Regions from separate parts of the Bradyrhizobium sp. AUGA SZCCT0105 genome, predicted to be linked through region 1. Evidence: riboswitches for the same ligand, from Rfam matches in the RefSeq annotation. Region 1 holds a riboswitch; each other region holds the start of a gene.
The links. A riboswitch is a leader RNA that binds a small molecule or an ion and turns the genes downstream of it on or off. The one in region 1 is predicted to bind cobalamin.
Positions count from the first base shown of each region.

Region 1 (4,092 bases):
GCGCCGCCTGCGTGTCGAACGCAAACGGTGCATTCGGATCGTAGCGGTCGCGTGCCGACACGCTCGTGTTCTGGACGCGCGCGCCGTAGGAGAAGTCGGTCGTCGGCAGCAGGCCGATCGTGTGCTGCCAGTACCCGGCGACGGTCTGCTGCTCGATATTGTAGATGTGGTAGGGATCGACGCCCTGATAGGCGCCGCGTGCCTCGCGGAACGTCGAATCGTAATAGTCGATGCCGGTCAGGATCGTGGACGGCATCCCGAGCATGACGTTCTTGACGCTGAGGCGCGGCGTGATCGACCAGGTCTGCAGCGCGGCATCATTGTAGGTCGAGGCGAAGCTGATCGTCGGCACGGTGCCGAAGAAGCCGCTTTGCGTCTCGCGCTGGCGCCAGCCGCCATCGACGATGAGGTCGACGCCGTTCATCAGCGTCTTGGTGAAGCCGGCAGTGACGCTGGCGGTTTGCTGATTGGCGTAGTCGAACGGCGTCGCCGCGCCGCGGCGGTCGGTGAGCAGCTCGTTGACGCCGATCGACGGATCGACCAGCCGTCCGCCGGGCAGGCCGAGCTTCTGGTCGCTGCCGGTGACGGTGAGGAAGGCGGTGAGATCCGATGTCGTGTAGTTGACGTTGCCGACGGCGTTGCGCTGGTCGAGCGCGTTGTTGACGCGGTAGCCGTCGGACTTGATGCCGTTGCCGTAGAACGAGGTCGACCACGGTCCGGAATTGAGTGCCGCGGACACCGCGGCCATGCGGGTGTTGAACGAGCCGAAGCCGCCTTCGGCCCGGATCGTGGCCGGCGGACCGCCGGCGCCGGTCTTGGTGATGATGTTGACCACGCCGCCTACCGCGTTGTCGCCGTAGAGAACCGCGCCGCTGTTGCCGCGCGTGATCTCGATGCGTTCGATCGAATCGAGCGGGATCGTGGTGAGATCGAAGCCGGCCTTGTCGACGTCGTTGAGGCGGCGGCCGTTGAGCAGGAACAGGGTATTGTCGGAGGCGAATGCGCCGAAGCCGCGCAGGTCGACCGCGGTCTTGGCGCCGTTCGGGCCGCCATAAAGCGATTGCAGCTGCACGCCCGGCGCCTGCGCGAGAATCTCGGGCAGCGACGGCACCGGCGAATGCGCGATGTCGTCGGCCGTGATCACCGTCGAGGAAGAGCCGACGATGCCGGCGAACTGGCGGCCGCCGCCACCGGTGCCGCCCGTTCCGGTGCCGCCCGTTCCGGTGGCCAGTCCGGTCCCTGTCGTGTTCGATCCTGCTCCGCTGCCCACATTGTTGCCTTGCGCGGTGCCCGGCGCCGGGCGGCGCGGCGCCGGCGCTTCGTCAGCGGCCGGCTTGGCGCGCGTAAAATTCTGGTCGCCCGGCTTGGTGATTTCGATGGCCGGCAGCTGATTGGGAGAGGGCACCTGCTGCGCCCGTGCGGTCGAGAGAACGATTGTCGGCGCGATCATCGTCGACGCGAGCAGAAGCGCGCGGCGGCGCCGGGAGGAAGAGTTGGAGAACATCTAAGTGAGACCTCGGTAACGTCAGTGGCACGTCACCGCGAACCAGTCTCACCATCGTGCTCGCAGGCTCAGCTGCTTGCAGCCTCAAGTGAAGCTCATGCCTGTACTCCCCGACCGGCATCTTCGCGTGTGACCACGGCTGACGGCAGGTCTCCTGGCTCGCGGGTCGTTACCCTTCGTCGCCTTCCCAGGACCGAGATTCCCAGTGGCCTGTGACGAAGGATTCACCGCATACAGTTGCGGGGGCAGCCGCGGCGTTGGGGAAGTTTCCCCGCACCGCATTCCCTTTTCATCTCATGAAAGAACCGTCATGTTCATCTAGGGTTCGGCTGGGCAGCAAAGTCAATCCGGCGGAGGTCGGGCGGCTGCCAGGTGGCCACGGTTTTTGTTGAGTGTCGCTTGTCTGCCACGGCGATCGCTGTAAGAGCATGGATCCAATGAGCGTGCAGGATTTTGCCTTGGCGGCCGAGGTCGCGGCGCGGCGCCGGTGGGGCGCCACCGCGGCGCTGCTCGCGCTCGTGGTGCTGCTGCTGGTGCTCTCGCTCGGCATCGGGCCGGTGCGGCTGTCGCCGCTTGCGGTGATCGAGGCGCTGTTCGGCGGCGGCAGCGACGTGGCGCAGGTGATCGTGCGCGAGATCCGGCTGCCGCGCACCATTCTGGCATTCGCGATCGGCGGTATTCTCGGGCTATCGGGCGCAGCGCTGCAGGGCCTGCTGCGCAATCCGCTGGCCTCGCCGTCGCTGTTCGGCGCGCCGCAATCGGCGGCATTCGGTGCAGTGCTGGTGATCGCGCTGGGCGTGGCCGATGTGCGTTCCTATGCACTGCCGGTGGTGGCGATCATCGCCGCGTTCGGTTCAGTGTTCGCGCTGCTTGCGATCGCCGGCCGCAATGCCGGGCTGCTGATTCTGATCCTCGCGGGACTCGCGATCTCGAGCTTTGCGGGAGCTGCGACGGCGCTGGTGATGAATCTCTCCAGCAATCCGTTCGTGGTGCTGGAGATCGCATTCTGGCTGCTCGGTTCGCTGGAGGACCGCAGCTTCCAGCACGTGGCGCTGGCGCTGCCCTTCATCATCGCGGGCGCTGCCGTCCTGCTCAGCCAGGCGAACGCGTTCCGCGCGCTGACGCTCGGCGAGGAGGCGGCGCAGAGCCTCGGCGTCGATGTCGGACGGCTAAGGTTGCTTGTGATCACGGGCGTGGCGCTCGGTGTCGGCGGCGCGGTCGCCGTTACCGGCACGATCGGCTTCATTGGCCTCGTCGCGCCGCATCTGATGCGCCCCCTGATCGGTCACGATCCGGCGCGGCTCCTGGTGCCGAGCGCGCTCACCGGTTCGGCGCTGCTGCTCGCCGCCGATATCGCGGTGCGCATCATCCCCTCGACGTCGGATATCAAGGTCGGCGTGCTGACCTCGATCATCGGCGTGCCGTTCTTCCTCTATCTGATCATGCGCGAACGCCGCGCGCTCGGCGGAGGCGTGGCATGACGCTACTCTCCGCCACCGCTCTCAACGCTTCTCTCGGCAGCCGCAAGGTGCTGCACGATGTCTCGCTGTCGCTGGAAGCGGGCCATCTGGTCGCGCTGGTCGGCCCGAACGGCGCCGGCAAGACCACGCTGCTGCGCGCGCTCGCTGGACTAATTCCATCCGGTGGCGACATCAGGATCGACGGCGACGCGCTGGCCTCGCTGTCGCTGCGCGATCGCGCGAAGCGCTTTGCGTATCTGCCGCAGGGGCACACGGTGCACTGGCCGCTGCCGGCGCGCGATATCGTGGCGCTCGGTCGCTATCCGCATGGCGCGACCGATCCGGCGCGGCTGTCGCCGAGGGATATCGAGGCGGTGCTGCGGGCGATGCAGGCGGTCGACGTCACCGAATTCGGCGATCGCCGCGTCACCGAGCTCTCCGGCGGCGAGCGCAGCCGCGTCGCGCTGGCCCGGGTGCTGGCGGTCGAAGCGCCGGTGATTCTCGCCGACGAGCCAACCGCCTCGCTCGATCCGCGTCATCAGATCGACGTGATGCAGAAGCTGCGCAACGTCGCCGACACCGGCGTGCTCGTCATCGTGGTAACGCACGATCTCGGGCTTGCCGCGCGCTTTGCCGATCACGTGCTGGTGCTGTCGGACGGGCGGCTGGCGGCGCAAGGCGCGCCCGCTGAAGCGCTGTCCGAGAGCGTGCTGGCTAGCGTGTTCCGCGTCAGCGCCTACCGCGCCGAATTTCAGCGCGAGGCCGTCATCGTGCCATGGGCGGATGTCTGATGAGGATGCAGCGTCTCGCAGCGATGGCCGCAGCGGCATGGCTGATCTTGTGCGCTGCCGCGTCCGCCGCCGGACCGCGCATCGTCTCGATGAATGTCTGCAGCGACCAGCTCGTGCTGTCGCTGGTCGACCCGGACCAGATCCTGGGCCTCAGCCGCTTTTCCCGTGATGCCTGGCAATCCTGGGCCGCCGAGCAGGCGCGAAACTATCCACTTCTGTCCGGCGAGGCCGAGGACGTACTGCTGCTCAAGCCCGACCGCGTCGTGGTCAGCCTGTTCGACAAGCGCGCGACGCGCGATCTCCTGAAGGCCAACGGATTGCACCTCGTCGAACTCAC
Region 1 covers NZ_JAFCMK010000004.1:277,133-281,224, forward strand. The annotation lists gene JQ573_RS20850 (TonB-dependent receptor) at 1-1,450, opposite strand, end outside; cobalamin riboswitch at 1,631-1,829, opposite strand; gene JQ573_RS20855 (iron ABC transporter permease) at 1,942-2,985, shown strand; gene JQ573_RS20860 (ABC transporter ATP-binding protein) at 2,982-3,755, shown strand; gene JQ573_RS20865 (ABC transporter substrate-binding protein) at 3,761-4,092, shown strand, end outside.

Region 2 (4,092 bases), on a different contig from region 1:
CGCAAATGCGCGCTGATCCCGGCGGAAATCCTGTCCGCGAGCACGCCGGCGATGCGCGCCAAGGGCAGGTTGCAGGTCGGCGCCGACGCCGACGTCGTGGTGTTCGACTTCGAGACGCTCAGCGATCGCGCGACCTTCTCCGCGATGAACCGCCCGGCGGAAGGCGTGCGGCATCTCGTGGTCAGCGGTCAGCCGCTGATCAATGATGGCGTGCTCGACGTCGCGGCACGGCCGGGCCGGCCGGTGCGCCGGCCGGTCACTGGGGGCTGATGTGGCGGTCCCGATCCTGCTGGTCGCGGGTTTTCTCGGGGCGGGCAAGACCACGGTCGTGAACCATCTGCTGGCGCATGCGCAAGGCCGGCGCATCGCCGCCGTGGTCAACGATTTCGGCGCGATCAATATCGACGCGGAGCTGATTGCCGGCGCCAGCGACGGCGTGGTCAGCCTGAGCAATGGCTGCATCTGCTGCACGCTGGAAGGCGATCTGCTGCGCACGCTCGCAACCTTGCTGCGGCGTGATCCGCGTCCCGAATTCATCGTGATCGAGACCAGCGGGATCGCCGATCCCGCCGACATCGTGCGCAACCTGATGGATCCGGTGATCTGGAAGGAGGCGCCGCTGGAGACCGTGCTGTGCGTGGTCGACGCGACGCAGCCGGTGGCGATGCTGAACGATGCGCTGCTGCGCTCGCAGCTGCGCGCGGCCGATGTGGTGGCGCTGAGCAAAGTCGATCTGGCCGATGCAGCCGCGTGCGCGGCGATCCGCGATGCCGTGCGGACAGTGCGTCCGGCTGCGGTCATCGTTGCTGCCCTGCATGGCGAGGTGCCGGCCGAGCTGGTGTTTCCGGCCGATCTCGATCATGTGCCGACGCTGCGCGAGACCGCGCCGCGACGGCCGACGTCCGATCGGTTCGAGACGCTGAGCTGGACCTCGGAGCGGAAGGTAGCGTTGCCGCGCTTGCAGCAGGCGATCGGCAGACTGGCGCCGAAGCTGGCGCGGGCGAAGGGATTGTTCGAGACGGTGGAGCAGCCGGGACGGCTGACGGTATTTCAACTCGCCGGCGGACGCGCGACACTGGCTGCCGGCGGCGTGCCGGCGCCCGGCGTGCCACGCACGCGAGTCGTGTTCATCGCCGAGATGGGCGCGCTGTCGCGGGCCGAGATCGATGAGGTGATGCAGGGATGTGTCGAAGCAGGGTGATGTGAGCTTACGTTTCCGTCACCCTGAGGAGCGCGAAGCGCGTCTCGAAGGGTCGACGGCCACCAGCCGGGCCGCGCATCCTTCGAGACGCGCGTTCCGCGCTCCTCAGGATGACGGGTTACCTCTCCGCGTCAGCAGTAGATGTGGCCGGGCTGTGTCATCGCCGCAGCATCATCCCGCAAAGCATGTGTGCGACAATCGCATCGAATTGACAGCCCATCCCGCACCACCTATCGTTTCGCTCGACGGTTCCCTTCGGGGATCAAAAGGGAATGCGGTGCGAGGGTAACCCCAATGCCGCAGCTGTCCCCGCAACTGTAAACGGCGAGCCTTTCGTCAATTTGCCACTGGGCCACTCCGCCCGGGAAGGCGTCGACAGGCGATGACCCGTGAGCCAGGAGACCTGCCGTCAGTCGTGGTCACACGCGAGCACATCGGGCGGGGGCGTCCTGGTGGGATCGGAGCACTGCCTCTGGGGCAATGCGCCAGTCCGCGTTCGCGGTGACGTGCCACGTTACCGCGAGTCTTTCCATGTCTCCGTCAACTCCCGCCGCGCGCCGTTGGCGCCTCGGTCTCGTTTGCTCCCTGTCATCGCTGCTGCTGCCGGCTGAAGGTTCGGCACAAACATCTCCACCCACCACGCTCGATCCGATCGAGGTCGCACCCTCGACATCCGCAAAGCCCAAGCCTGCGGCGCGAAGCCGCAACTCGGCGACGTCGTCGCGGCCGCGCGCCAGACCTGCAACGGCGGTAACCGCTGGCGCGCCCCGTGCTGCAGCGTCGGGCGCTTCGGGATCGGCATCGCCGACGCTCAACGCCACCACACAGGGAGGCACCGGCAGTCGCCTCAATTTGACGCCGCTGCAGACGCCGGCCAGCGTCGAGATCATCTCGTCGCAGACCATCGCCGAGCGCGGTCAGCATAATGTGCTCGATGCCGTCACCCAGAACGCGGCCGGGTTCATCGCGACGCCGGCGCCCGGCAATGGCGGCCTGTCGTTCAGCACCCGCGGCTTTGCCGGCAGCAACTCGGTGATGACGCTGTATGACGGCACACGCTTCTATATCGGCTCGGGCACCCTGACGTTCCCCTACGACACCTGGTCGACCCAGCGGGTCGAGGTGCTGCGTGGCCCGGCCTCGGTGCTGTATGGCGAAGGCGCGATTGGCGGCGTCATCAACGTCGTTCCGAAGAAGCCGCAGGGCATGCCCTATAACGAGGCCGAGGTCTCGCTCGACAGCAACATGACGCGACGGCTGTCGGTGGACAGCACCGGTCCGATCAGTCCCAATGTGTCCTACCGCATCAACGCCACCGGCAACATATCGGACGGCTGGGTCGATCGCGACAAGACCTCGAATGCGGTGGTCTCCGCCGCCGTGCGGGTGCAGGCATCGGACAATCTCGCCTTCACGCTGTCAGAGGATTATGGCGACCGCAGCCCGTCGCGCTATTTCGGCACGCCGCTGATCAACGGCTCGATTCAGGACGCGCTGCGCTTCAAGAACTACAACGCATTGGACAGCGCAATTCGCTACCAGGACAGCTGGACCCAGCTCAAGACCGAGTGGGACGTCGCCGACGGCATCAAGATCAACAACACGCTGTATTACCTGACCAGCGAGCGGCACTGGCGCGATATCGAAAACTACACCTGGAACCCGAAGACCCAGCTGATCGACCGCTCCAGCTACATCGAGATCTTCCACGACCAGAAGCAGCTCGGCAACCGGATGGATGCGACCTTCAGCGGTCACGTCCTCGGGCTCGCGAACCAGTTCGTTGCCGGGTTCGACGTCAACCGGATCGACTTCGCCCACACCAACAACTCGCCCTATGGCGGCGCGTCGTCGGTCAATCCTTACGTGTTCGATCCCGGATCGTTTTTCGCGACGACCACGGCGACGACGCCGGGCTTCAACGCGATCGTCAATCAATACGCGCTGTTTGCCGAAGATCGTCTGTCGCTGACCGATCAATTGTCGCTCGTCACCGGCGTCCGGTACGATCGTCCCGAGGTCGATCGCACCGACTACAAGACGCCGGCGAACAGTTTTGAAACGACGCTGTCGGGCACCAGCTGGCGAACCGGGTTGGTGTACGAGCCGATCAAGAACCTCGCGTTCTATGGTCAGTACGCGGTCGGCTTCGATCCGGTCAGCAATTTGATCTCGCTGTCGACCTCGCAAAAAACCTTCCAGCTCGCGACCGGCAAGCAGACCGAGATCGGCGTCAAGCAGTCGTTCTGGGGCGGCCGCGGCGAGTGGACGCTGGCAGGGTACGAGATCGTCAAGACCGGCCTGACCATTCCCGATCCCAGCAATCCCACTGCCGGCCTGGCACTGCAGATCGGCCAACAATCATCACGCGGGGTCGAAGGATCGATCGGGCTCGCGCTGAACGATGGCTGGCGCGTCGACGCCAATCTTGCGCTGCTGCGTGCCCGATACGACAACAACAGCCAGGTGGTCGGCGGCAAGGTCGTCAGCTACAACGGCAATGTTCCGGTCAACGTTCCGCAGCAGGTCTCGAACGTCTGGCTGACCTGGGACTTCGCGCCGAACTGGTCGGTTTATAGCGGCGTGCAGATCGTCGGCGCGATGTACTCCGATCTCGCCAACACCCAGCTGCGGCCGGGCTACAATGTGGTCAATGGCGGCATCAGGTGGAAGCCCGATGATCGCACCACGGTTGCGTTCCGCGTCTACAATCTGTTCGACAAGGTCTACGCGGTGACCTCGAACGGGACGGGGCAGTGGCTGCTCGGCATGCCGCGCACCGCCGAATTGTCCGTCAACGTGAAGTTCTGACCATGCGCAACGCTCTGATCCGGCGAGCGCGGCGATGGCTTTATGTCGTCCATCGCTGGATCGGCATTGCGACGTGTCTC
Region 2 covers NZ_JAFCMK010000008.1:223,166-227,257, reverse strand. The annotation lists gene JQ573_RS32070 (amidohydrolase family protein) at 1-270, shown strand, start outside; gene JQ573_RS32065 (GTP-binding protein) at 272-1,201, shown strand; cobalamin riboswitch at 1,431-1,627, shown strand; gene JQ573_RS32060 (TonB-dependent siderophore receptor) at 1,733-4,012, shown strand; gene JQ573_RS32055 (PepSY domain-containing protein) at 4,015-4,092, shown strand, end outside.
Region 2: it holds a riboswitch for cobalamin, as region 1 does, so the genes downstream of both, JQ573_RS32060 (TonB-dependent siderophore receptor) here and JQ573_RS20850 (TonB-dependent receptor) in region 1, are expected to answer to the same signal.

Region 3 (4,092 bases), on a different contig from region 1:
CGCTCGACATGGCACCTTCCGGCGCGCCGTCAAGCGATGCAAATGGCCGTGCGCGATCCGGCCCGTCGGTGCGCCCGATGTGGATTTCGTAGGCGCTGATCGGTTGATGGGTCGCAGCGTGCACCGCGTTGACGCGGGTCAGCGTCTTCTGTTCGGTCATGGTCGTCGTGACATCGAGCAGCCCGAGGCCAGGCGTTTCGCCGGCGAGCCCCTCGATCCCGTCAGGATCGGCGACGCTTTGCCCAAGCATCTGGTATCCGCCGCACAGGCCGAGGATGTGGCCGCCGCGGCGATGATGCGCCAGCAGGTCGATGTCCCAGCCTTGCGCACGCAGGAAGGCAAGATCGCCGCGGGTCGATTTCGAGCCGGGCAGGATGACGAGCTTCGCGTCGCCCGGAATGGCTTCACCCGGCCGCACCATCACGAGATCGACGCCGGGTTCGAGCTTCAGCGGATCGAGGTCGTCGAAGTTAGCGATCCGCGACAGCGCCAGAAACGCGATCTTGCACTGGCCGGGCTTGCGCGCCTCGCCGAGCCCGAGCGCATCTTCGGCAGGTAACTCACCGGCGCGAGCGAACCAGGGCAGCACGCCGAAGCCGCGCCACGCGGTCCGGGCTTCGATCAGGCGGTAGCCGTCGTCGAACAGCGTCGGATCGCCGCGGAACTTGTTGATGACAAAGCCCTGGATCATCGCAGTATCATCAGGATCGATCACAGCCTGGATGCCGACGAGCTGCGCGATCACGCCGCCGCGATCGATGTCGCCGACCAAGACTACGGGCACGTCGGCCCTGCGCGCAAAGCCCATATTGGCGATGTCTGACTTGCGCAGATTGACCTCGGCAGGACTGCCGGCGCCTTCGACCAGCACCAGGTCGGCGCGCGCCTTCAGGCGCCCAAAGCTCTCCAGCACCGCGCCCATCAGCGATGGCTTCATGGCGGCATATTCGCGCGCGCGTGCGGTCGCGATCCGCTTGCCGTGCACGATGACCTGCGCGCCGACGTCGGTCTCCGGCTTCAGCAGCACCGGGTTCATGTCGGTGTGCGGCTCGACGCCGGCGGCAAGCGCCTGCAAGGCTTGCGCGCGGCCGATCTCGCCGCCGTCGACGGTCACGGCGGCGTTGTTGGACATGTTCTGCGGCTTGAACGGGAGCACGCGCAGGCCGCGCCGTCTTGCGGCACGCGCAAGGCCGGCGACGATGAGCGACTTGCCCACGTCCGAGCCGGCTCCCTGGATCATCAATGCGCGCGCCATGGTGATGTCTGTCAGAACTCGACGCCCGGCTGGGCCTTGATGCCGGACCGGAAGGGGTGCTTGACCAACGTCATCTCGGTGACGAGATCGGCGATCTCGATCAATTCGTCCTTAGCGTTGCGCCCGGTGAGCACGACATGCGTCATCGGCGGCTTCGACGTGGTCAGGAAATCGACGACATCGGCGATCGCCAGATAGTCATACCGAAGCGCGATGTTGATCTCGTCGAGCACGACCATCCGCAGGCTCGGATCCGCGATCAGCTGCTTGGCCTTTTCCCAGCCGGCTTGCGCTGCCGCGATGTCGCGGGCGCGATCCTGCGTCTCCCAGGTAAAACCTTCGCCCATCGCATGGAATTGACAGAGATCGCCGAAATGCCCGGTGAGCAGGCGGCGCTCGCCGGTATCCCAGGCGCCCTTGATGAATTGCACCACGGCGCAGGGAAAGCCGTGCGCCACGCAGCGCACGATCATGCCGAAGGCGGAGGAGGATTTTCCTTTGCCGGCGCCGGTATGAACGATGATCAAGCCCTTTTCACCGCTCTTGGTCGCCATGATCTTGTCGCGGGCGACCTTCTTTTTCGCCATTTTGGCCGCGTGGCGCGCATCCAATGAAGGGTCGGTGCCGACGTCGCGATCTTCAGCGTCGTTTCCATCAGAAATCATCACGTTCCTTCGGCTTGACAAGTGCGAGGCTAGGCCGAATGGTGACCCCGCGTTGGTTCCTGTCCTACGACAGGCGAAGAGGGAATGCGATAGGGCTCAGACCGCTGGGTTTGCCCAAAGCGCAGCCGCCCCCGCGACCGTGACCGGAGAGATGCCCAAGCCACTGATTCCCTGATGGAGTCGGGAAGGTGGGCATCAAGGGAGAAATCCTACTCCGCAAGCCGGGAGACCTGCCGACGCGATGTGTTTGAGACCGGCGGACGGGGTGTTCCGCGACGGGGAACGAGCCTGTTCACGTCAGGTTCGTGTGCCTCATCGCTTCCCGCAGTCAATCCAGGAAGGGCGATGAGCGTTACACTTCATGTCTGTATCACGTGCCGCGCCGGCCAGACGCTCGCCGAAGGCGAGCTCGCGCCCGGTGCGCGCCTGCATGCCGCGCTTGTTGAGGCCGGTGTGCCCGATGACGTCAATCTGGTTCCGGTCGAATGCCTGTCGGCCTGCAGCCAGGGCTGCTCGGTCGCGCTCAGCGCGCCGGGGCGGTGGTCCTATGTGTACGGCCGCCTGTCCGCTGATCATGCCAAGGATGTGATCGCCGGCGCCTCTGCCTATGCCGCGGCGCCTGACGGCATCGTGCCGTGGCGCAGCCGTCCCGAAATCTTCCGCAAGCAATCGCTTGCCCGCATCCCACCCATCGCCATCGTGCCGGAGGCCGCAGAATGATGACGCTCGCCAAGGTTCCGGTCACCGTCGTGACCGGCTTTCTCGGGTCCGGCAAGACGACGCTGATCCAGCATCTGATCCGGAATGCCAACGGCAAGAAGCTCGCGGTGCTGGTGAACGAATTCGGCAGCGAGGGCGTCGACGGCGACATCCTGAAGTCGTGTGCGGACGCCAATTGCCCGACCGAGAATATTGTCGAGCTCGCCAATGGTTGCATCTGCTGCACTGTCGCCGACGATTTTATCCCGGCGATGGAGCAGTTGCTCGCGCGCCCTGTGAGACCCGATCATATCGTGATCGAGACATCCGGCCTCGCGCTGCCGAAGCCGTTGCTGAAGGCGTTCGACTGGCCGGAGATCCGCTCGCGGATCACGGTCGACGGCGTGATCGCGCTGGCCGATGCGGAGGCCGTTGCCGCGGGTCGCTTTGCGCCTGACCCGGCCGCGGTGGATGCGCAGCGCGCGGCAGATGAGAATCTCGACCACGAGACGCCGCTGTCCGAAGTGTTCGAGGACCAGATCGCCTGCGCCGATATCGTATTGCTGACCAAGGCCGATCTCGCCGGAGCCGAGGGGATCAAAGCGGCCAAGGCGCTGATCTCGGCCGAGATGCCGCGCGAGGTGCCGATGTTGCCCATCGTCGACGGCGCGATCGACGCCCGCGTGATCCTGGGCCTCGAAGCTGCGGCAGAGGACGACCTCGCGTCGCGGCCGTCCCACCATGACGGTGAGGACGAACACGAGCACAACGACTTCAATTCCGTGGTGATCGATCTTCCGGAGATCGCGGATGTCGATGCGCTGATCGCGTCGATCAAGGGGCTGGCGCGCGAGCAGAACGTGCTGCGCGCCAAGGGCTACATCGCGGTCGAAGGCAAGCCGATGCGGTTGCTGGTGCAATCGGTCGGCGAGCGGGTCAGGCATCAGTTCGACATGCCCTGGGGCGCGCGGGCGCGGCAGTCAAAGCTCGTCGTGATCGGCGAACACGGCGACATCGACGAAGCCGCGATCAGGGCGCGACTAGGTGTCTGATGCACGTCGTCTTCCACGAGAGCCGCGGCCTTGAGGAGACCGCGACGCCAAGGGACCTCGGCCAGGATCCGGCCGATCTCGTGGTGTTGTCGTTTTCCGACAGCGATCTCGCCGCGTTCGCGGCCGGCTGGCGGCGGGGTCGCGCCGCGTTGCCGTCGCTGCGGCTCGCCAATCTTGCGGAGCTGCGCCACCCGCTGTCGGTCGATACCTATATCGAGCGGACGCTGTCGCAGGCGCGCGGCATCCTGGTGCGGCTGATCGGCGGCGAACCCTATTGGTCATACGGGGTGGCCGCGGTGCATCGTTTGGCGAAGGAACGCGGCATCGCTCTGGTGGTGCTGCCGGCGGATGGCCGCGACGATCTGCGGCTGGATGAATTCTCGACCCTGCCGGTCTCGACGCTGCGCCGTCTGAAGGTGCT
Region 3 covers NZ_JAFCMK010000001.1:1,855,443-1,859,534, forward strand. The annotation lists gene JQ573_RS08380 (cobyric acid synthase) at 1-1,255, opposite strand, end outside; gene cobO (cob(I)yrinic acid a,c-diamide adenosyltransferase) at 1,267-1,920, opposite strand; cobalamin riboswitch at 1,957-2,173, shown strand; gene JQ573_RS08390 (DUF1636 domain-containing protein) at 2,266-2,640, shown strand; gene cobW (cobalamin biosynthesis protein CobW) at 2,637-3,671, shown strand; gene cobN (cobaltochelatase subunit CobN) at 3,671-4,092, shown strand, end outside.
Region 3: it holds a riboswitch for cobalamin, as region 1 does, so the genes downstream of both, JQ573_RS08390 (DUF1636 domain-containing protein) here and JQ573_RS20850 (TonB-dependent receptor) in region 1, are expected to answer to the same signal.